4 regions of the Planococcus alkaliphilus genome follow, and region 4 is predicted to be linked to each of the others. Evidence: riboswitches for the same ligand, from Rfam matches in the RefSeq annotation. Region 4 holds a riboswitch; each other region holds the start of a gene.
The links. Region 4 has a riboswitch for S-adenosylmethionine ahead of AC2EXB_RS03310 (vitamin B12 dependent-methionine synthase activation domain-containing protein). Riboswitches for the same ligand answer to the same signal wherever they lie in the genome.
Positions count from the first base shown of each region.

Region 1: it holds a riboswitch for S-adenosylmethionine, as region 4 does, so the genes downstream of both, AC2EXB_RS13980 (aminotransferase class I/II-fold pyridoxal phosphate-dependent enzyme) here and AC2EXB_RS03310 (vitamin B12 dependent-methionine synthase activation domain-containing protein) in region 4, are expected to answer to the same signal.
Region 2: it holds a riboswitch for S-adenosylmethionine, as region 4 does, so the genes downstream of both, metK (methionine adenosyltransferase) here and AC2EXB_RS03310 (vitamin B12 dependent-methionine synthase activation domain-containing protein) in region 4, are expected to answer to the same signal.
Region 3: it holds a riboswitch for S-adenosylmethionine, as region 4 does, so the genes downstream of both, AC2EXB_RS17580 (cyclase family protein) here and AC2EXB_RS03310 (vitamin B12 dependent-methionine synthase activation domain-containing protein) in region 4, are expected to answer to the same signal.

Region 1 is NZ_CM168060.1:2,619,721-2,625,129, forward strand. Features, by position in the region: gene AC2EXB_RS13960 (STAS domain-containing protein) at 1-97, opposite strand, end outside; gene AC2EXB_RS13965 (cobalamin B12-binding domain-containing protein) at 72-725, opposite strand; gene AC2EXB_RS13970 (hypothetical protein) at 730-1,101, opposite strand; gene AC2EXB_RS13975 (antibiotic biosynthesis monooxygenase family protein) at 1,098-1,403, opposite strand; SAM riboswitch class I at 1,612-1,717, shown strand; gene AC2EXB_RS13980 (aminotransferase class I/II-fold pyridoxal phosphate-dependent enzyme) at 1,822-2,997, shown strand; gene ystJ (NADP-dependent malic enzyme) at 3,104-4,345, opposite strand; gene AC2EXB_RS13990 (hypothetical protein) at 4,528-4,857, opposite strand; gene AC2EXB_RS13995 (YeiH family protein) at 5,001-5,409, opposite strand, start outside.
Region 2 is NZ_CM168060.1:1,278,425-1,283,833, reverse strand. Features, by position in the region: gene AC2EXB_RS06700 (LLM class flavin-dependent oxidoreductase) at 1-7, opposite strand, end outside; gene AC2EXB_RS06695 (alpha/beta hydrolase) at 30-833, opposite strand; gene AC2EXB_RS06690 (gamma carbonic anhydrase) at 937-1,446, shown strand; gene metK (methionine adenosyltransferase) at 1,493-2,689, opposite strand; SAM riboswitch class I at 2,890-3,003, opposite strand; gene pckA (phosphoenolpyruvate carboxykinase (ATP)) at 3,242-4,834, shown strand; gene AC2EXB_RS06675 (alpha/beta hydrolase family protein) at 5,268-5,409, opposite strand, start outside.
Region 3 is NZ_CM168060.1:3,376,360-3,381,768, reverse strand. Features, by position in the region: gene AC2EXB_RS17585 (ABC transporter permease) at 1-1,167, shown strand, start outside; SAM riboswitch class I at 1,239-1,340, shown strand; gene AC2EXB_RS17580 (cyclase family protein) at 1,436-2,182, shown strand; gene AC2EXB_RS17575 (hypothetical protein) at 2,318-2,662, shown strand; gene AC2EXB_RS17570 (hypothetical protein) at 2,722-2,955, shown strand; gene AC2EXB_RS17565 (hypothetical protein) at 3,022-3,228, opposite strand; gene AC2EXB_RS17560 (hypothetical protein) at 3,180-3,518, opposite strand; gene AC2EXB_RS17555 (DUF2975 domain-containing protein) at 3,633-4,115, shown strand; gene AC2EXB_RS17550 (helix-turn-helix domain-containing protein) at 4,125-4,346, shown strand; gene AC2EXB_RS17545 (hypothetical protein) at 4,526-4,858, shown strand; gene AC2EXB_RS17540 (FusB/FusC family EF-G-binding protein) at 5,222-5,409, shown strand, end outside.
Region 4 is NZ_CM168060.1:609,541-614,949, reverse strand. Features, by position in the region: gene AC2EXB_RS03320 (ROK family protein) at 84-1,292, shown strand; gene AC2EXB_RS03315 (glycoside hydrolase family 43 protein) at 1,497-3,116, shown strand; partial or broken gene AC2EXB_RS03310 (vitamin B12 dependent-methionine synthase activation domain-containing protein) at 3,256-3,429, opposite strand; SAM riboswitch class I at 3,617-3,721, opposite strand; gene AC2EXB_RS03305 (hypothetical protein) at 3,910-4,335, shown strand; gene AC2EXB_RS03300 (YehS family protein) at 4,515-5,033, opposite strand; gene AC2EXB_RS03295 (sulfite exporter TauE/SafE family protein) at 5,365-5,409, opposite strand, start outside.

The DNA of each region.
Region 1 (5,409 bases), 1.7 Mb from region 4:
GCCGAGCTTCGTCGGAACAATTGACCACGGAGAGCTTTTCGTTTAACCGAAAAGCCGGGAGCGGCAATGCATCATATTGATATTCTGTATTCATCATCCGGCTCCTCTCCCGTTTTAATCCAGTGTTCCAGTTGCTCGAGGTCCTTCACTAAAATGGCGCCTTCATCAATCAGGATGCGGCTGCTTTCAAATGCAGCCGCTCGGCCACCGACGATGATTGCAGGAGCATGCGCCAGCTCTTTGAAACTTTTGATATAAGCTTTTAAAGTTGGCAGACGATAGACAAGCGCCGCTGATAAAGCGATGGTGTCTGGCTGCCAGCGATTGGCCGCTTCTATAGCATGGTCAAGCGGCATATTCGGCCCCAAATAATGGACAACCCAGTCGTTTTCACGGAAAAGGCTTGAGACCATCTTCAATCCGATATAATGTTCTTCACCCTCAGGCCCTAATACCATGACTTTCCGTTTTGAAGAATGCGTTTCTTCTCCACGCTTATCAATTATCGAAACGACAAAATCGCAAATCGCCGTAGCAAGATGTTCATCTGCCACTGAAATGGTATTCGTTTCCCATAACTCACCGATATGGTACATGGCAGGTGTTAATAGCTGATCAAAAAGTTTTTTCCGGTTATGGCTGTCGAGAAATTGCTGAACTTGCACCAGCGCTTCCCGGTCGTTGCCTTGTAAAAAAAGTTCGGCTAATTCGGTTGGTTGGATCATCTGATCAACCTCCCTTCTTCAAATTGCTGCCTTTCAACAAATCGATCGCCTCTTGAAGGCATTGTTGCATAAATTCTCTTTCTTTCAGTTCAACTTCTGCATCCAATAATCCAATGAGTCTTTCAAAATTATCTATGATCAAGTCTGACTCGATATTTCGGCTCGTTAATACCTTTTCCAGCCATAATGTATATTCAAGAAACACCTGTCTATCGTTCAAACCATACGCCGTCTCCAAATGGTCGAGATGATGCATATTGTCTTTTTCGGTATGGTCAAATCCGTGTTCTCCAAAACGATCCCATAGGGTTGGATATGCTTCATATATTTGAATCGCGATGCTTTTGGCAATTTGCTTCTTTAAATCTTGCTTCATTCTGCCACCACCTCATACTGATGGACTTTTGGCACTATGCCGGCAAGCGCTTTGTCCGGATAATGCTTTTCGAGATCATGGATTTCCTTGAACTCATTGCTTCTTACCCATTCCATGTAGGCCTCTTTTGAATGCCATTCCAAGTGGACAGTCAATTCATTGCGTTTCTTTGTATTCTGGATCAGCCGGAAAGAATGGAATCCAGGAGCTTTATCTACTCGTCTTGAACGTTTGCGATAAATATCAATGAGGTCCTGAGTCTTCTCTTCAGGCACCACAACAGTGGATGTCACAATATACATCAGATTACCCCTTTGAAATAAAGTGTTAATATCCATTATAACCTTTCGTCTTTCGAATTAAAAGAAATCGCCCATTTGCCTATAAAGCGTTTAAATCTTAAAACGTTTTTTCCATTTAAAAGAATATTTTCACAATTTCTCTTGCAGTTTCTGGTGAGATGGTTTAAGCTTGAAGACATCGCACCACCCATAACTTCATATTATTTATTTCTTATCAAGAGAGATGGAGGGATTTGGCCCTTTGATGTCTCAGCAACCAGCCTGACGAAGGCCACGGTGCTAATTCCAAAAGGCATATGCCTTAAAGATGAGAAGAACGCGTTCCCTATAAAACGGGGCTTTCTTCTTGCTGAAGAAAGCCCCGTTTTTCTATGCATTAACCAGAACCGTTCTCTACAACTAATAGGAGGTTTTCATGATGGCAAATCATTTAGAGACTCGTTTTATCCATTCAACTGGCGTAGACAAAGAAACAGGGGCAGTCAACGTCCCTATTTACTTGTCTTCCACTTATCATCAGCCCAATATCGATGAGTTCGGACCATTCGACTACAGCCGTTCAGGCAATCCAACGCGTCAAAAATTAGAGGAAACGATTGCGAAACTCGAAAACGGCACCCGTGGATTTGCCTTTTCTTCCGGCATGGCTGCGATCTCCTCTGCTTTCATGCTTTTATCTGCCGGAGACCATGTTCTCGTTTCTGAAGATGTCTACGGCGGAACTTATCGTTTCGTCACAGAAGTGCTGAATAAATTCAATATCGACTACACATTCGTCAATATGACCGATCTCAGTGAGATGGCCGCTGCCATCCGCGAAAATACAAAAGTCATCTATATTGAAACACCTTCTAACCCGGTGATGAACATCACAGATATTGAAATCGCAGCTAAACTTGCAAAAGCGAACGATTGTTTAACTTTTGTCGATAATACATTCATGACGCCTCTTTATCAAAACCCACTTGACCTTGGAGCAGACATCGTCTTGCATAGCGCTACAAAATTCCTTTCCGGCCATAGTGACATCATTGCCGGACTCGCTGTGACAAAAGACGAAGAGCTCGGCAGCCGGCTCGCTTTTATCCAAAACACATTCGGTTCGATTTTAGGGGCGCAAGATTCTTATTCACTTATCCAAGGCATTAAAACACTTGGTGCCCGTATGAAACAGTCGTCCGCATCAGCTCGAATTATTGCCGATTATTTGCATAGCCATCCCGTAGTAGAAGAAGTATATTACCCCGGTTTCCGTTTCCATCCGGGAAATCCGATACATGAACGCCAAGCACGTGGAGCAGGTGCAGTTCTGTCCCTGCGCCTCGCCGATAAAGCCGCAGCCAAAATTTTCGTCGACAGCTTGCAAATTCCGGTTTTCGCAGTATCGCTCGGGGCAGTTGAAACAATTCTTTCCTACCCAGCGACCATGTCTCATGCATCTATGCCAAAAGAACAGCGTGAGCAGCGAGGAATCACCGACGGTTTGCTGCGATTGTCCGTTGGTTTGGAATATGCTGATGACTTGCTCGAAGATCTCGAACAAGCATTAAAAAAAGTACGCGAAGCTAGCCTACAACCTGTATTAACTAAATAAAGCAAGATACGAACCCGGACAGACATCAAGTTTTCTCATGCTTCTACACAACCTAAAAAGCCGTTCACCTTTACAAAAGATGAACGGCTTTCTTCTATATATATTGTTATTCTCTCACAATCACTGCGGTTAAGTTTTCCGCGGTTTCATCAATCTGATTTGGGCAAGCAGCATAGTTGGCAACGCCTGTTTCGATTGCGGCAGCCGCTACCGCTTTGGCAACTGCTGTAGCCACGCGCAGATCAAAAGGAGCAGGAATGACATAATCCTCGTGGAGTTCATCTTCTTCAATCAAATCGGCAATGGCTTCAACCGCTGCAATTTTCATCGCATCATTGATTTCACTGGCTTGCACATCTAACGCCCCTCTGAATATGCCTGGGAAAGCTAATACATTATTCACTTGGTTTGGAAAATCCGACCGTCCTGTACCGATTACTTTGGCTCCTGCACGCTTAGCCTCATGCGGCAAGATTTCAGGATTCGGATTTGCCATCGCAAAAATAATAGGACCTTCCGCCATGGTTCTCACCATTTCTTCAGTTAATGCACCTTCTGCAGAAACGCCGATAAAAACATCCGCGCCAATAATGACCTCATGGAGCAAACCTGCCTTGCGTTCGGAGTTGGTCATCTCTGCAACTTCTTCTTTAAACGGGTTCATTCCATAAGCTCGGCCTTTGAAAATCGCACCTTTTGTGTCGCACATAATTACGTCGTTAAAGCCGAATTTATGAAGAAGCTTGACCACAGCAATCCCCGCAGCGCCTGCTCCGTTCACAACGACTCTCGTGTCGGCAATTTCTTTGCCGACCAATTTTAGCGCATTGACCAAGCCAGCTAAAGTAACAATGGCGGTTCCATGCTGATCGTCATGGAATACAGGAATATTCATCTCTTCTTTTAAGCGCTGTTCCACGATAAAGCAAGCCGGTGCTGAGATATCCTCCAAATTCACACCACCAAATCCAGGCTCCAATAATTTTACCGTCTGGATAATGGTTTCGGCATCTGTTGTTCCAAGGCAAATCGGAAAAGCATCCACTCCGGCAAACTCTTTAAAAAGCACAGCTTTTCCTTCCATGACAGGCAAGGCAGCTCCCGGACCAATATTTCCAAGTCCGAGTACAGCAGTGCCATCTGTGACAACGGCGACTGTATTGCCTTTCATCGTGTAGTCGTAGACTTTGGCCGGATCCTGCGCAATTTCCTTGCACGGTTCAGCCACTCCTGGAGAATAAGCGAGGCTTAAATCGCGTCCATTTTCTACTGCCACTTTTGACCGGACTTCCAACTTCCCTTTATGCTGCAGATGCAATTGCAAAGAGTCATTTCTCAGATTCGACATCGCTTCATCCCCTTCAATACATAATGGTTCATTATAGAGTGATTTCTGAAAATTGAAAGTATTTTTCGTAATATTCGGACTTTTGACTGAGAGTTTAAAAATTGAAAACGCTTTCTTTCCGGTATTTTGGATCACAAACAAAAAAGCCCCATTAGGAGCTTTTTAGCTTCATGTTAAGATTTTCATAAATGAAACGATTCATCGTAAATCGGTTTCATATGCAAATCGAATTTGCCTTTTACTTCCTCAATATCGTAAATGTTTCCGGGAACTTCACCTTTTTCGATTTTATCAATATGCGTCTTTACAAGATCGGCAAAATATTTTCCGCAAGCGACGTCATTGGGGTATTGCGCTTTTACTCTTTCCACAAGTTCTTCACTCATAATTTCCTTAAATGCATAATACAAGGCTGCATTTATAAGCGTCAATGAGTCTTTGCCCGCATACGAAACGAAATAATAATTGCCATACTGGTCTTTTAATAAATCCCTTTTCGCTACAACTTCCATTTCATCCACTCTCCTTATGTCCTTTGTGATTCCATACCCTTAGCCCTTCTTCAAAAAACGTTTACCCGGAGATTCTCAATCGGAGTAAGCTGTTCCTCCATAGAAAAAGCCAGTGGCACTTGCCACTGGCTCCTTTGTATTATTTACACGGAAATCAATCCGCCAAATAGTGAGATCAGCAGTAAACTGACCATCCCGACGGAAATGGCTGCGATAAATCCGATATAGAATGGCTTAATGCCCATTCCTTTAAATACTTTCAAATTCGTACCAAGCCCTACTGCTGCCATCGCTAGGCCGAGCATGTAAGTAGAACCGAACGAACTCCAAAAACTATAGAAACTTTCCCAAGTACCCGGATCCCATATTCCAAAAGCCGAGCCGGAAGAAGCCATTGTAGAATCACCGATTGTCCGCAACAATGACAAGAATAAAAATCCTAAAATAAACAATGGGAATAATTTATACCATTTCGGCAATTGGGCTGCCTGTCCATTTTCTTTGTTGTTCCGGTAGAACAAGAACGAAACAAACGGGATGACAGCGATGATG
Region 2 (5,409 bases), 670 kb from region 4:
AGGCCATGTCATCCCTTCTCTCACAAAACTTATTGCACCACGTATCCTAAAGAACGCAAAACATTCTTGATAAATAAATGCGAAGAAATAAAAATGTCTTCGCGTTCTGGCTCCTGGAATAAATCGTGGTAAGCATTTGTCCATTCTTTGTAGCTGAATTCCTTAAGATTTTGCTGTTTGAGCCAGCGTTTCGCTGTTTCTTTATCCGTGATCATATCCTGTTCTCCTGTATGGATAAATACCGGAATGTCCGGAAATACCCCTTTGCTTTGGGCAAGCAGCTTTAAGTAGGATTGAAGCTCATGATACCAGCCTACCGAAATTTCGGTCCGATAGAAAGGATCCTCTTTTTCCTGCTCGATCACTTCTTGGTTCTTGGTCAATTCTTCGATGGAAATATGGTGATTGATCTTTACTCGGGAAGTCACTTTATGAAAGCCGGTCAAAGCATTCGAAAATTTAGAAGGTGTCTTGATCAATTGCAGCCAAGGCGAAGTGAAAACAACTCCGGCGATATCCATTCTATTTTTGGAAAGCACACTCATCGCAAGAGTCGCCCCTAAGCCGTGAGCCACGATAAATACCGGCAATTCGTTTTCCATCGCGACTTTAACCGCTGTCTTTATGGATTTCTCGTAGTCTTCAAACGGTTCCCGATGCGCCGTATCTTTTTCCGCATTTTCGCCATGCCCAGGCAAATCTCCCATGATGACATGGAAATTGGCGCCACGCCAATGATCGATTTGCCAAGAATATCGAAGATGATGTTCATATGCACTATGAATGAGGACAACTACAGCTTTTGCCGGTCCGATGGATTCCCATTTCCACATTTCAAGCCACCTCTTTCTCTTGCGCAGGCTGCAACGCCATTTGACCTTTACGCTTATTTTGATAGGATTAGTATTATCTTATCTTTTTTACTGGAGGTTTTCCATGATTTACCCATTCAAAGACAAACACCCATCCATTCACCCCTCAGCTTTTATCGCTGACCATACTACGATTACCGGCGATGTCGTTATCGGTGAAGATTCTTCGGTCTGGTTCAACACCGTCATCCGCGGCGATGTCGCACCTACCATTATCGGCAAGAAAACCAATATCCAAGACCTATGCATGCTTCATCAAAGCCCAGGGAACCCGCTGATTTTGGAAGACGAAGTCACTATCGGCCATCAAGTGACCTTGCATAGCTGCAAAATTCGCAAAGGTGCGTTAATCGGAATGGGCTCCATCATCTTAGATGGGGCCGAAGTCGGAGAAGGAGCATTCATCGGAGCCGGCAGTCTCGTTCCGCAAGGCAAAGTCATCCCTCCTGGCATGCTGGCATTTGGACGGCCCGCAAAAGTGGTGCGCGAGCTGCGCAAAGAAGACATCGAAGACATGCAGCGCATTGTCCGGGAATACGCTGAAAAACGAGCATACTACAAATCGCTTCAATAAATAAAGACGGCTGAGCAAATTTGCTCAGCCGTCTTTTTATGTGTTTCTATTGAGCGGATTGCTCTTTCAAAGCTGCTGCTTTGTCCGTGCGCTCCCACGGAAGATCAATATCCGTGCGGCCGAAATGGCCATATGCTGCCGTTTGTTTGTAGATTGGACGGCGAAGATCCAACATTTTGATGATCCCTGCTGGACGCAGATCAAAGTTTCCGCGTACAAGCTCGATCAATTTGTTTTCTTCTACAGTGCCTGTTCCAAACGTATCGACTGCAATTGATACCGGGTGAGCTACGCCGATTGCGTAAGCTAGCTGTACTTCGCAACGTTCAGCAAGGCCCGCTGCTACGATGTTTTTCGCTACGTAGCGAGCTGCATAAGCTGCAGAACGGTCCACTTTTGTTGCGTCTTTCCCTGAGAAAGCACCGCCGCCGTGGCGCGCATATCCACCGTAAGTATCTACGATGATTTTGCGTCCAGTAAGGCCCGCATCCCCTTGTGGCCCACCGATTACAAAGCGACCAGTTGGATTGATGAAGTATTTTGTTTCTGCATCGATCAAGTGTGCAGGAACCACTTCGTTGATGACATATTCTTTAATATTGCGCTGGATTTGCTCAAGCGGCACTTCTGGATGATGCTGAGTCGAAATAACGATTGTGTCCACACGCAATGGTTTATTGTTTTCATCGTATTCGATTGTCACTTGCGTTTTGCCATCCGGGCGCAAGTATGGAAGAATTTCTTCTTTCCGCACTTCTGCAAGGCGGCGCGCCAATTTATGCGCTAAGGCAATCGGAAGCGGCATGAATTCTTCTGTTTCGTTAGTTGCGTATCCAAACATCAGACCTTGGTCTCCTGCTCCGATATCATCTAGTTCTTTATCTGTCATTTGGCCTTCACGCGATTCAAGCGCTACGTTGACTCCGGCAGCAATATCCGGTGATTGTTCATCAATCGCTGTCAAAACGGCACTTGTTTCAGAATCGAAACCGTATTTTGCACGGGTATAGCCAATTTCGCGAACAGTTTCACGAACTACTTTCGGAATATCCACATACGTAGAAGTCGTGATTTCACCGGCTACTAAAACTAGTCCTGTAGTTACGGTTGTTTCGCATGCAACGCGTGCATTTGGGTCTTCTGCTAAAATCGCATCCAAAATTGCGTCTGAGATCTGATCGCAAATTTTATCCGGATGTCCTTCTGTTACTGATTCTGACGTGAATAATCGACGGTTTGTCAAAATGTGTTCCTCCTTAGATCCTGCGAGATTGCTCTCGAAATTGATACGGTACTCGTTTCCCATGTCAAGTCCGTTCCCAAAAGGGATTGAACTTTAAGCCGTTGTGGCTCTTGTACACGAGGATTAAGGGCAAAATTTCATAAAAAAATCCCTTCCATCATATACATGAGGAAAGGAGAAATCATCAGTAGCACCTTTCACTCTTATCGTCCAAGGCCTTGTGCCTTGCTTCAGGTTTGGCACCTTCTCTGCATATTCGCAGCAGGTTGCCGGGTTTCATAGGGCCTGCCCCCTCCACCAGCTCGGAATAAGAGTATCCGTTCAATTTTTCATCATACGGAATGTGCTTAGCGATGTCAACGTTTTTAATGACCAACTCTTTCAATAAAAGATATAATGGTTTTATTGGCCTCCAAAAAGCACATTATTTACGTTTTTTTCGATTCCCTTTGTTATTAGTATAGACTATTTAACACAATGTGTTATACTAATCTTCGAATATACATCCTCCCCATTCGCAATGGGAATAACCGAAAAGGAAGGTACATATAAATGAATCCAGTGAATATCAAAAACGACCTAAAGGATCTTTTAAATGGCCAAAACGTGCACGTTCAATTATCTGTTCCACAATTAGTGGAAGCTGCAACATCCCGTGGGGAAGCGGTATTAACTCGAGAAGGCGCTGTAGCAGCCGAAACCGGCAAATATACAGGCCGCTCGCCAAAAGATAAATACATCGTTGATGAGGCAATTTCGAGAGACAAAATAGATTGGGGCAATGTCAACCGCCCGATTTCTTCGGAAATTTTCGAGAACCTTTATGCAAAAGTGATCGATCACTTGAAGCAAAAAGATGCTCTATATGTATTTAAAGGCTTTGCTGGAGCTGACCATGAGTCACGCCTGGCGATTCAAACCATCAATGAGTATGCATGGCATAACCTGTTTGCGCATCAATTATTCATTCGTCCGACAAAAGAAGAGCTGGCAGCGCATGAAGCAGAATTTACGGTTGTCTATGCGCCTACCTTCCATGCAGATCCGGCTATTGATGGCACAGATTCTGAAACCTTCATCATTGTATCGATGGAAAAGAAAATCATCTTGATCGGCGGAACAGAATACGCCGGCGAAATGAAGAAATCGATTTTCTCCATCATGAACCACATCTTGCCGGAAAAAGGGATTCTTCCGATGCACTGTTCAGCGAACGTCGGCAAAGATGGGGATGTAACCTTGTTCTTCGGATTGTCCGGTACAGGGAAAACGACCTTGTCAGCAGACGGCGACCGCAAATTGATCGGCGACGACGAGCACGGCTGGTCGGATAACGGCGTTTTCAATATCGAAGGCGGCTGCTATGCGAAGACCATCAATTTATCGCGTGAAAACGAACCGCAGATTTATGACGCTATTCGTTTCGGATCGGTTCTTGAAAATGTTGTTGTAGATCCGGAAACGCGCATCCCTGATTATGACAATGGTTCCCTAACTGAGAATACACGAGCAGCTTATCCGATTCAAGCAATCGATAATATTGTAGACCCGTCTGTAGGCGGACACCCTAAAACTATCGTGTTCTTGACGGCTGATGCATTTGGCGTCTTGCCTCCAATCAGCAAACTGTCAAAAGAACAAGCGATGTACCACTTTTTAAGCGGCTATACATCTAAACTTGCGGGCACAGAACGCGGTATCACAGCACCTGAAGCCACTTTCTCAACTTGCTTCGGTTCACCGTTCCTTCCGCTTCACGCAACTGTGTATGCAGAAATGCTGGGCGAGAAAATCGACGAACATGGTGTGGAAGTCTTCTTGGTAAACACAGGCTGGACTGGCGGCGAATACGGTGTCGGAAGCCGTATGAAACTTTCTTATACCCGTACAATGGTGCGCGCTGCGATGAAAGGCGAATTGCACAATATCGAGACAGAAAAAGAAGCAATCTTTGGCTTGGAAATTCCAAAAGAAATTCCGGGCGTGCCTACTGAAGTCTTGAATCCACGCAATGCATGGACAGATAAAGACGCATACGATCAAAAAGCTAAAGAACTTTCATCTAAATTCCAAGACAACTTCAAAAAGTTCGGTACAGTAGATCCAGCCATCAGCCAACTTGGCGGACCGGCTCCACTGTCATAAGCAAACAAACGGAAAGAAGCTCTCCAGTTAATATGGAGAGCTTCTTTCCGTTTGTCGAGAAACTGGTTGAATTGGAGCATCTGCTTCTATAAACCGCACTTCGGCGCTATGGACAAGGCTCCCACAATAAGCCGAGAAGACCACTCGTCTTATTGCTTCGCCCAGTCCGAAGCCGCGCCGGTGCTAGAGAACTTTCTAGAGATATGGAGCAAAACAGCGGAGACTCCTGCGGCTTAGCGAGTCGACCGATACACCGCAGGGAGCACCGCGAACGAGGAGGATTGGGCGTGAGCCCGCTGGAAAGCGCAGCTGTTTTGTGGAATATCGGATTCCTGAATGAAACTTATTTTAGTTTCTATCTTTTTCAACACACTGGAAAGAAGCTCTCCAGTTAATATGGAGAGCTTCTTTTTTATTTCCTGGTTCCAATCGGTCAACTTTTTTCCTGCTCTTTCATCCAGACAGTCAGCGCTTTCGCCACTTTCCGGTTCGCTGCCGGCGGGAAGAAATGCGTGTATTCCAGGAAATACCAGGTTTCATGCGCTTGTTCATTCATCTTCAATGCCTCTTCTAAT
Region 3 (5,409 bases), 900 kb from region 4:
CGCAATATGAAAAGCAAATCGTTTATCATTGGCTTGTTCCTGACACCGATTATTTTCCTGGCCTTCTTCTTGCTGCCGGACCTGTTTCGTTCAGACGACGAACCGGCCGCAACGAAAGTCTACGTCAACGACGAGCTTGGGGTCTACGAACAATTGGAAGCTGCTGCAGCCTCGACCGAATGGCAGCTGGAAGAAACGCAAATCGCCGAACAGGAAGCGGAAGCTGCGCTTGAAGTAGAAGACGCCGCATACGTCTTCATCAATGAACAGTCGGTTGAAAACGGCAAAGTCACGGTCTATACAAACGAAGAGACCGATTCGGGATTCATGGAGGAAGTCCAAGTGCTGAGCGGACCGCTGCAGATGATGCAGATCGAACAGCTTGGATTGACGCCGGAAGAAGCGGGAATGGTCGCGCAGGGCATCGTCTTTGAAGACGCTTCTGTTGAAGCGGACGAAGGCGGACTGTTCAGCGAAGGGATGCTCGAACGCATCATTCCTGGCGCTTTCGCCGCTGTTGTCATGCTGTCGATCGTCTTCACGGGAATGGCGATCTTCCAAAGCGCGTCGCAGGAGAAGAAAGATAAAATCGCCGAAATCATCCTGTCGTCTTTGACGCCGGCTGATTTGATGCAAGGCAAGATCATCGGCTATTTCGTCCTCGGCATCATCCAGCTGATCGTCTATGTCGCGATCATCCTGCCGGTGCTGCTGTGGAAAATCGATATGCCGATCATGGAATACTTGCTCGTGCCGGAACTGGCCGTCTTGCTGCTGATTGCGGTGCTCGGCTACCTCTTGTATGCGGCACTGTTCGTCGGTATCGGCGCCACAATGGCCGACATCTCGACCGCCGGAAACTTCCAGGGGCTTGTCATGATGCTGCCGTTCAGTCCGTTCCTGTTCATCGGTCCTGTATTCAGCGACCCGAGCGGATTCTGGGCACAGCTCGGAAGCTACATCCCGTTTACATCACCGGGAGTCTTGATCTTGCGCCTATCGCTTCTTGAAGAATGGCCATGGGTGGAAATCGGCATCGCTGTCGCCATTCTTGCCATCAGTGTCTGGGTCTTCATGAAGCTTGCAGGAAAAGTCTTCAAGACCGGAATTCTCATGTACGGCAAGAACGCAACACCGGGCGAAATCTGGAAATGGATTCGCGCTTAAAAAGAATTCAAAATAGATTGACTTTTCACTTGGCCGATTGTAGGATTATGGATAACTAATTGAATATAACTTTCTTATCAAGAGAGGTGGAGGGATTTGGCCCTTTGAAGCCTCAGCAACAGACTGCAAAGTACTGTGCTAATTCCAAAAGCGTTCAAGCTTGAAGATAAGAAGAGAACTTTGACCTTCATCTGCCAAACCCTCTTCTTAATCCAGGAAGAGGGTTTTTAGTTGCCCTCTATCCACAAACCCCAAGGAGGAATTTACCATGCCCATCAAAACACTCGAAACAATCGAAGCCATCAACTTACTGAAACAGAAGACTTGGGTCGACTTGACTCATGCATTCGGTCCCGACTCGCCGCATTTCTCGGCATTTGAAGATGCGAAATTCGATACTTTGTTCAACCACGACGACGGCTTCTTTGCCCAGCGCTTCACATTTCCCGGGCAATACGGAACCCATCTCGATGCACCGATCCATTTTGTCCGCGATGCCCGCTATCTTCACGAACTGGGGCTGAAGGAACTTGTTCTTCCGCTCGTTGTCATCGACAAGTCAAAAGAAGCGGAAGCAGACCCTGACTTTACGTTAGGGGTTGACGGCATTGAAGCGTTCGAAGCCGTACACGGCAAAATCGAAGCTGACACGTTCGTCGCGCTGCGCACGGATTGGAGCAAACGCTGGCCGGACAAGGAAGCCTTCGACAATAAAGACGAAGAAGGCAATAGCCATGCACCCGGCTGGTCCGTTAACGCATTGAAATTCCTTTTTGAAGAACGGGGCGTACGGGCAGTCGGCCATGAAACGTTCGACACCGATTCTGCCATCGACTACCGCAGAAACGGCGCGCTCCTCGGCGAGTATTATGTACTCGACCAAGACACCTATCAAGTCGAGCTGCTTGCAAATCTCGATCAGCTGCCGGCAAAAGGGGCCGTAATTTTCAACATCGTCCCGAAAGCGGACAAGGCTTCCGGCTTTCCAATGCGTTCGTTTGCAATCTTGCCGTAAGAAATAGAATCTTTGACAACAGACAGTGTATCCATGCTGTCTGTTTTTGAATCCAGACAAATGAAAGCGCTCTTACATCTTCTAATATTTTCAATTATAATAAGATTATGCTGAAATAGAGGAGGGGTTTCATAGATGAATCCGAGTGAGACTTGGCAGTACATTTTAACGAAGGCAAACAGCAGGTCATTTGAAATCCCTACAACGCCGCAAAATAAACGAATACCTAAATGGTTTTCTGTATCAAGAAATGATGAATATATTGTGGTTGCTAATGCTAAAACAAATTTGCCGAGCGTAAGCCTGAAAAATGAAAGACGTATTACTTTCGGTGATTTTGAATCGATCTTCGATTACTATGAAATCCGAAAAAATGGAGCGAAAGGAATCAGTAAAGAAGTAGCTGCAAAATCCATGAATTCTGCCTATATCTTTGCATTGATTGATGATGCATATAAAACAGCTGCGATTTCAGTTTGATTTTTTAGCTGGACAAAAAATGTTTCCATATTCCATAACAAACGAAAAGGGGTGACGGGATGGGAAACAAGAGCCACGGCTTAAAGCACGGCTGGACATTCATTGCACACAAATCCTATAAGATTTTTTCAAACGCCAATGCCTATGTCGTCATTGACTACGAGAACGACATCGTCCTCCAGTTTTCCGTCACAGATGCCGACCTGGAAATCGTCACCGCCAACTGGGGCCTTAACTTTAAAATTATCCTGGGATTCAAGACGATCAAGATTTTGGATTTCCCGGAAGAGTGATTCGAGTGAAAATAAAATTTGTATGAAAACGCCTGACACATTGCTGTCAGGCGTTTCTTGTTGGTGTTAGTCGTAAACCGACAGTTTCCCGGCATATTGCGCACTTCCGCGGTCAGCCAGAAGGTTGACTTCGATCAAGTAATCACCCGTTGTGCTGGGCAAAGTAAATGCCAGATCTTCGACTTCAACCGCTGTTTCTTCGCCGCCATGCCACAAACGGACACTTAAACTTTGAAAATCAAAATCTCCGTGTTCAAAGAGCAGGTCAACCATTTCGCCCGCCACAAACGCATTTCGGGCTGCTCGTCCGCAAACGCCAAAAAGTCTTCCACTTCTGTATCAATCCGTTTATTTTCCGGTCCCAGCCAATCGACATCCGCTTCTGCAAGTTCGTCCCATTCGACAGGAGCGCTCCCGGAAAGGGTGATGCCAGGCGGCGTAAAATCGTAATTTTCCCCGATGCAGCCGGACAAAGCAACCAGCAGCAGGCTTAAAATCATCCATCGTTTCATCGTGCATCTCAGTTCTTTTCTTCTATTAATAAACGGGACTGCTTTATCCACTAAAAAGTTTCCGCATGAAATGAGAGGGGAATAAAACGCTAATCAACATTTATTTATTGATTTACGATAAATAATATGCTAAGTTCAATGTAATAACAAACGAGTGAGGTGTTTTTGATGAAACGGGAAACAATCTTTTTGAAGCTGGTCATAGTCCTGATGGCGCTGCCGGCTTTGGCCATCTCTATTTTCGTCGTGCCGCCGATGACCGGTTTTGTCGGTGAGATCCTGCCGAAATGGGCGTTCCTGCAATACGTCTTTATGCTTGCTTTATACGGTTCAGCCATCGCTTATTTCGCAGCGCTCTACCAAACGCTGAAGCTTCTGGGGTATATTGATAAAGGCATCGCTTTTTCGGAACGGTCGGTAAAAGCGCTGAAGAACATCAAATACTGTGCACTGACGATTACCGTGCTGTTCATCTTGAACTTGCCGATTATCCTGTATACGGCGCAGATAGATGATGCACCGGGCCTTGGGGGCTTGGGGATGATCATCACTTTCGGAGCGATTGTCATTGCGGTTTTTGCTGCGGTGCTCCAAAAGCTGCTGCAAAATGCCATCGATATAAAATCTGAAAACGATTTAACTGTGTGAGGTGCAACTATGGCGATTATTATCAATATTGACGTGATGCTGGCCAAGCGGAAAATGAGTGTGACCGAACTGTCGGAACGGGTGGGCATCACGATGGCCAACCTGTCGATCCTGAAAAACGGCAAAGCGAAAGCGGTGCGCCTGTCCACGCTCGACGCCATCTGCAAAGCGCTGGACTGCCAGCCGGGCGATGTGCTGGAGTACCGGGAAGACGAAGACAGCAAAATTTGAGTATCAAGTGCTCTTCCCCAAAAAATTAATAATACAAATGGAACAGCCAGCAAATTCACTCGGATTTGCTGGCTGTTTTTTGGATTCCCTAAACAACGTGATTCTTTTATATCCAATAATCAGGTAAACTGCGAGTAAGGAAGATTATTGAAATTTGAATCCCGGAGGAGTGAGCTGAAATGAAAAAACTGTTCATGCTTTTGTGGACTCTTATGCTGATGGCAGGCTGCGATCAGGGAACGGGCAAAGGCTCATTTGCCCAGATTGTCGTGGTCAACGGGATTGAATACAATGGGACGGAGGAAAAGCTGGAAGATTACGAAGTGGACCGGCCCATCGGCAATGTATTGAAGGAAGTCCCTCCAAATGTCTCTCCGGATAATTTTCAATCCAATTTCTTTGAAGAAGGGGCGGTCATTTACGCTGTTAAAAAAAGCATGGATTTCATCATTGTAAAGGATGGTGAAGACAATCTTTACTTGCTCCAAAAAGCGCCTGGAAACGAACAGTAAAGACAGTTTAAACATTTCATTGGATACGGAGAGCCTGGACAAGTTCCTGGCTCTTTTTCTGTTCAATAAAAGCTTTTGTGGCCAAGCTGAATAAGCTCCTGAAAGTTTTTTATTTGGAGAACGTTGTCTGATTCAAGTATGATAGGGCTATGAGGGAGAAATCCCTGTTTTCGAAGGGATGTGATATCAGATGGCAATGAATCGATTGTCAGCGTCAGCAAAAACTCATGCAAAGCCTGGTATACGGAATGGCGAATCTTTGCGTGGGGCAAGAAGTACGGACTAATTCGCCTGCAGATGTGTCATGACCTATACACGGCTTCCTTATAGCATTTATCCAACAACCCATAAGGAGTGGCTCGAATGATACACGTAAAAGAAAACAACGATAAAATCGGAACAAACGACAACCGTCCGGAACCGTTCATCCGGAACGACCAATATAATTTCATCAAGGACCAGACGCAGATTCTCGTGAACGGACAGGCAACGGGCAACGACGCCGAAGTGCTGAACGTCCTTCGCCATCTAGCGCATGAGAAAGTCTTCAA
Region 4 (5,409 bases):
TAAACAAAGTTTTTTATTAAACTACTTTCGTTTCAAAGTATCTGTTAAAATAGTCTTAAAAATGATAGAAAGAGCTGAGCAGGATGAATGTAAAAGTGACCAAGACCTGGAACCATCAAGTCGTCAAAGAAGGCAACAAATCATTAGTGCTAGATAAGATCAAAAACAATTCACCGATTTCGCGGGCGGCTGTCGCAAGCCAGACCGGACTAAACAAAGGAACCGTTTCTTCCCTTGTCAGTGATTTGCTGGATGATCAATTGATCTATGAATCCGGCCCTGGCGAATCAAGCGGCGGCCGCCGACCGGTTATGCTCTTGTTCAACGATTTGGCCGGCTATGCAATTGGCATCGATATCGGCGTCAATTACCTGCTTGGCGTATTGACGGATCTCAGCGGCAATATCCAATTGAAGAAAGAATGCAGTTTTAAAAATCTTTCATATGAAGAAATCAAAGAAAAAATGTTTTCCACCATTGATTCATTGATTGCTTCTGCACCTGAAAGCCCTCACGGCGTAGTTGGCATCGGCGTCGGTGTACCGGGAGTCGTTGATAAAAGTGGAGAAATCTTGCTAGCGCCCAACTTGAAGTGGCGGAACCTGGACTTGAAATCGGTCTTGGAAGAAAAGTATGGGCTTCCCGTCATTATCGAAAACGAGGCGAATGCCGGTGCTTACGGCGAAAAGCGTTTCGGTGCGGGACAGGAATGCGAAAACATCATCTATGTCAGCGCAGGCATCGGGATTGGCGTCGGCCTGATCTTAAACGGTTCCCTCTATAAAGGGTCGAACGGATTTTCCGGTGAACTTGGCCACATGACCATTCAAGTAAACGGCCCGAAATGCCGCTGTGGTAATGAAGGATGTTGGGAACTGTATGCGTCGGAGCAAGCGCTGCTGGATACTGCGGTGCAGTCCGGGTTATTCGCTTCCACTGATGAAAAATTGGATTTGCCGCATTTGATTCAGCTCGCAGAATCCGGCAATGAAGAAGCCATTGCGCTATTCAAAAAAAGCGGCGATTATTTAGGCGTCGGCATCAACAATATCGTCAATACGTTCAATCCGCAGCAAGTCGTAATCGGCAACCGGATGGCTTCCGCCAAAAATTGGCTGAGCGAATCGTTGAATGAACGCGTGGCCAACCAAGCGCTTTGGTTCCAGCAAAACGATTTGATCATCGGCTTTTCTGAACTTGATACGCTGCCAACGGCACTTGGCGTCGCTGCTTTTACCATTGAGAATTTCTTGAGTGTCCGCATGCAGCCGCAGCAAGCCATTTTTTCTTAAGCTGTTATAAACTTTCATCACACTTAGTTTACCATTCGTACTAAGTAGTGTATGATCGTTTATAGCAGCTGAAGATTTTTAATTTTCGATTTAATTGGATTAAGAATCTTTGCCTTTGCTGTTTGGGCACGTGTTTTTGAAAGCACTTACATCTCCTCTGCCAAGCAGCAGATCCACAAAATCATACATAAAGGGTGACGAAAAATGGCGATTATCCAAAATCCAATTTTAACGGGATTCAATCCGGATCCAAGCATTTGCCGTGTAGGAGAAGATTATTACATCGCGGTGTCCACTTTTGAATGGTTCCCAGGTGTCGGCATCTACCATTCCAAGGACTTGAAAAACTGGCGGTTGATCTCTCGTCCGCTCAACCGGTTGAGCCAATTGAACATGATGGGCAATCCGAACTCCGGCGGCGTCTGGGCACCGGCCCTTTCCTACAGCGACGGAAAGTTCTGGCTGATTTTCACAGATGTGAAAGTGACAGAAGGGCAATGGAAAGACTGCCATAACTACCTCGTCACTTGCGAAACGATTGATGGCGAATGGTCGGAACCGATTTATTTGAACAGTTCGGGATTTGACCCTTCCCTGTTCCACGATGAATCCGGCAAGAAATACTTGGTGAATATGTATTGGGATCACCGACATGGCCATCATAATTTTTACGGCATCGTGCTTCAGGAATACAGCGTTGAAGAACAGAAATTAGTCGGCAAATCCGAAATCATCTTCAAAGGAACCGATGTGGCATTAGTTGAAGCGCCGCATCTTTACAAAATCGGCGAATATTATTATTTATTGACCGCTGAAGGCGGCACGAAGTATGACCACCAAGCTACGATTGCCCGTTCAAAAGATTTGCACGGACCTTATGAAGTCCATCCGGAAAATCCGTTGATCACATCTTTCTTCTCGCCAAGAAATCCGCTGCAGAAATCGGGACATGCTTCCATTGTCCAAACGCATACGGACGAATGGTTCCTGGTGCATTTGACGGGGCGCCCGCTTTCCCGAAAAGGCCAAGCTTTGCTTGACCCGCGCGGCTACTGCCCGCTTGGACGCGAAACAGCCATCCAGCGAGTGGAATGGAAAAACGATTGGCCATATGTCGTCGGCGGAAATGCACCCTCACTTCAAATCGAAGGGCCAGCCATCGAAGAAGTGGTGTGGGATCGCGATTATCCGGAAAAAGACGATTTCGATTCGGAGACATTGAACCCGCATTTCCAGACGCTGCGTATCCCTTTAGGCGAAGAAATCGTTTCTTTGAAGGAAAATCCAGGCCACTTGCGCATTCATGGATGCGAGTCGTTGACATCTAAATTCACCCAAGCATTCGTCGCGAGACGCTGGCAGCATTTCCACTTTACTGCGGAAACGAAAGTTGCCTTCCAGCCAGATACATTCCAGCAGGCAGCGGGTCTTGTAAACTATTACAACACGGAAAACTGGACGGCTCTTCAAATTACCTGGCACGAAGAAAAAGGCCGCATCCTTGATTTGACTGTCTGCGATAATTTCGCCTACGACCAGCCGCTGCAAGGCGAAGAAATCGTCGTGCCTGATGAAGTCGAGTACGTCCACATGCGCGTCAATGTCGATGCGGACATTTATCAGTATTCCTATTCGTTCGATGGGGAGGACTGGCATTTGATTCCGATCCGCTTCGGTTCGCATAAACTTTCCGATGACTACATCCAAGGCGGCGGATTCTTCACCGGCGCATTTGTCGGCATGCAATGCCAAGATACGTCCGGCCAAAAGTTGGCGGCGGATTTCGATTATTTTATTTACAAAGAACGCGAAGAAACCCAATAAAAAGGGCGGCTCAGGATGGTCTGAGCTGCTCTTTTTCCAGTTATTTGGATATACTGTCCATTAGCTGCGAAATACTATCCGTTTTTAGCTAAATACTGTCCAATCTTCCCTTTTTACTGTCCAAACCCCTTTCCAATACTCAATCTACTACAAAATACCGCGCATCCGGATGGGCAAAGACAATCGCCGACACCGAAGCTTCCGGATCCATCATATATTCTTCCGTCAATTGGACGCCGATGTCTTCCGGTTTGATCAAGCCGAATAATTTCGCTTGATCTTCCAAGTTCGGACATGCCGGATAGCCGAATGAGACATTGTTGACGGCAAGAATCGTCAAAATACGCGGGAATTTCGCTTTGATCAGCTGGGCTCCTATTGCCCCGTCTGCCGTTAGAATCCTCGTTTTAATTCCTCTAATAATCCCGTTCTCTCTGCTCCTATATATAGAAAAAAAGCCCTCCATGAAAATGAAGGCTTTATGAGTTCACACTCGTTCCTTTTCATCTCTTAGGCAATCGATTACCTGCTGGATTTAGCACCTGACCTTGCGACTGGTTGCTGAAGCGTCATAGGGCCAGTCCCTCGACTTCTCTCGATAAGAATTCACGTTATTCAATTTTGGCTTTTTGTAAGGGTAACTGGTTCAGGATGGAAAATCAAGGCGTTTTGACAGAAATAAACGAACTTTCTGTTAAGAAAGACATTTACCGTTCTGGTTTCTCTCCGTTTCCCTTTTCACACATTTCCGCTATCATGGGAATCAATCAACGCTTTTAGGAGGAATTTCTGAATGTCTGAAAAATACCTGCTTGACGTCAACGATCCGCGCAATTATTTCGTGTTGCTCGAGAACCGCCTCTTTCCTTCGATTGCTAAAGATCCAAACGCCTTAGCGGAAGGCGCAGAACAGCACCTGGCGAAAAGTGCTGGCCCGCTTGCCATCTATGAACGCGTCGGCGTGCTTACTGCCGACATCGACTACACCATTCCATCGAGCTTTCATTCCGCAAGCGAAACCCAATACCAAAATTTCCTGTTCCGCTATACGGAAGACTCAGTGACGTTCATCGAACCTGAAAAAACGCTCTCCTACCCGACAACAGAAGCGCTTTTTGCAGCCGGCAACGACTTGTTGACTGAGAAAAAAGCACAGTCGCCTGCGGAAGATTTCATGGTGCTCAGCGCCAAACTGCTCGCAACCTATCCGTGGCAATAAAAGAAAGCTGGACGGCATTTTTGCTATCCAGCTTTTTTGATTGCAGCCGGAAAACCATTTTCGTTTACTCCCGACTTTTTGTGAAATATGCTCGACTTTCGTTCGAATACTCCCAACTCTCCAATTCCCATCCTCTAAATCAAAAAATCCGCCTCCAATGAAAGAAGCGGATCCATGCATTATTTTCTATATTTGATTGCCAATCCTTTTAGGAAATTGCGGGCATAGCGGTCGCCGCAGATGCTGTAATTCTTATGGCCATGCTTTCGCAAGATGCCGCTCATTTCGCTTTTCGACACGGTCACGCCGGCAAGTGCGAGCAATTCAAGCATGTCTTCACTCGTCAATTGCAAAGCGATCTTCACTTTCTTCAACAGCAAATTGTTTGCCGGCTCGTTGCTCATCGGCGGTGTGGCCGGCTGCCCCGGTTTCGGCTCTTGGCGTCCCCGCTTGAAGACAATCAAGCCGTTCAAGAAAGATTCCAGCATCCGGTTGTCGACACGGATATGGTCAACATTTTCAGAAGCATCCAAAACGCTGTCCATGTCATCGCCTTCGCTTTCCGGCGTCTTCGTCAACACTTTCAACACATCTTCTTTCGACAGCTCGATGCCGCCTTCCTTGAAAATCTTTATCATGTCATTATTTTTAATATCAAGTGCGTAGCGCAGCCTGATCAGAATATCATTATTGTCCATCGGGAAACCTCCATTTATTATGCATGATAGCTGTTCCATCATCTTTTTCGCTTTCTTTATCATAGCATATTTAAAAGGCCCGATTTGATGAAAACCTTTGTATTTGTCAAAAAAGCTAATATTCTGCGGAATTAATAAATAATCGATACAACAGACAAGAACGCCTTCTTGTTTATTAACATAGACTCAATCATCTACTTCGCTCACAACATTTGCACAATTGACGATAGATGTGAAGAAATGATTTTCAACGGTATGAAAAACTGCTACAAACGGATAGCTTCTTTGCCGCAGGCCAGCAAATTTTGATGCGCACGACGCTATACACTAATTAGAGAATATCGCTCCAGATTTTGATCGCTGTCCCTAAAATCAG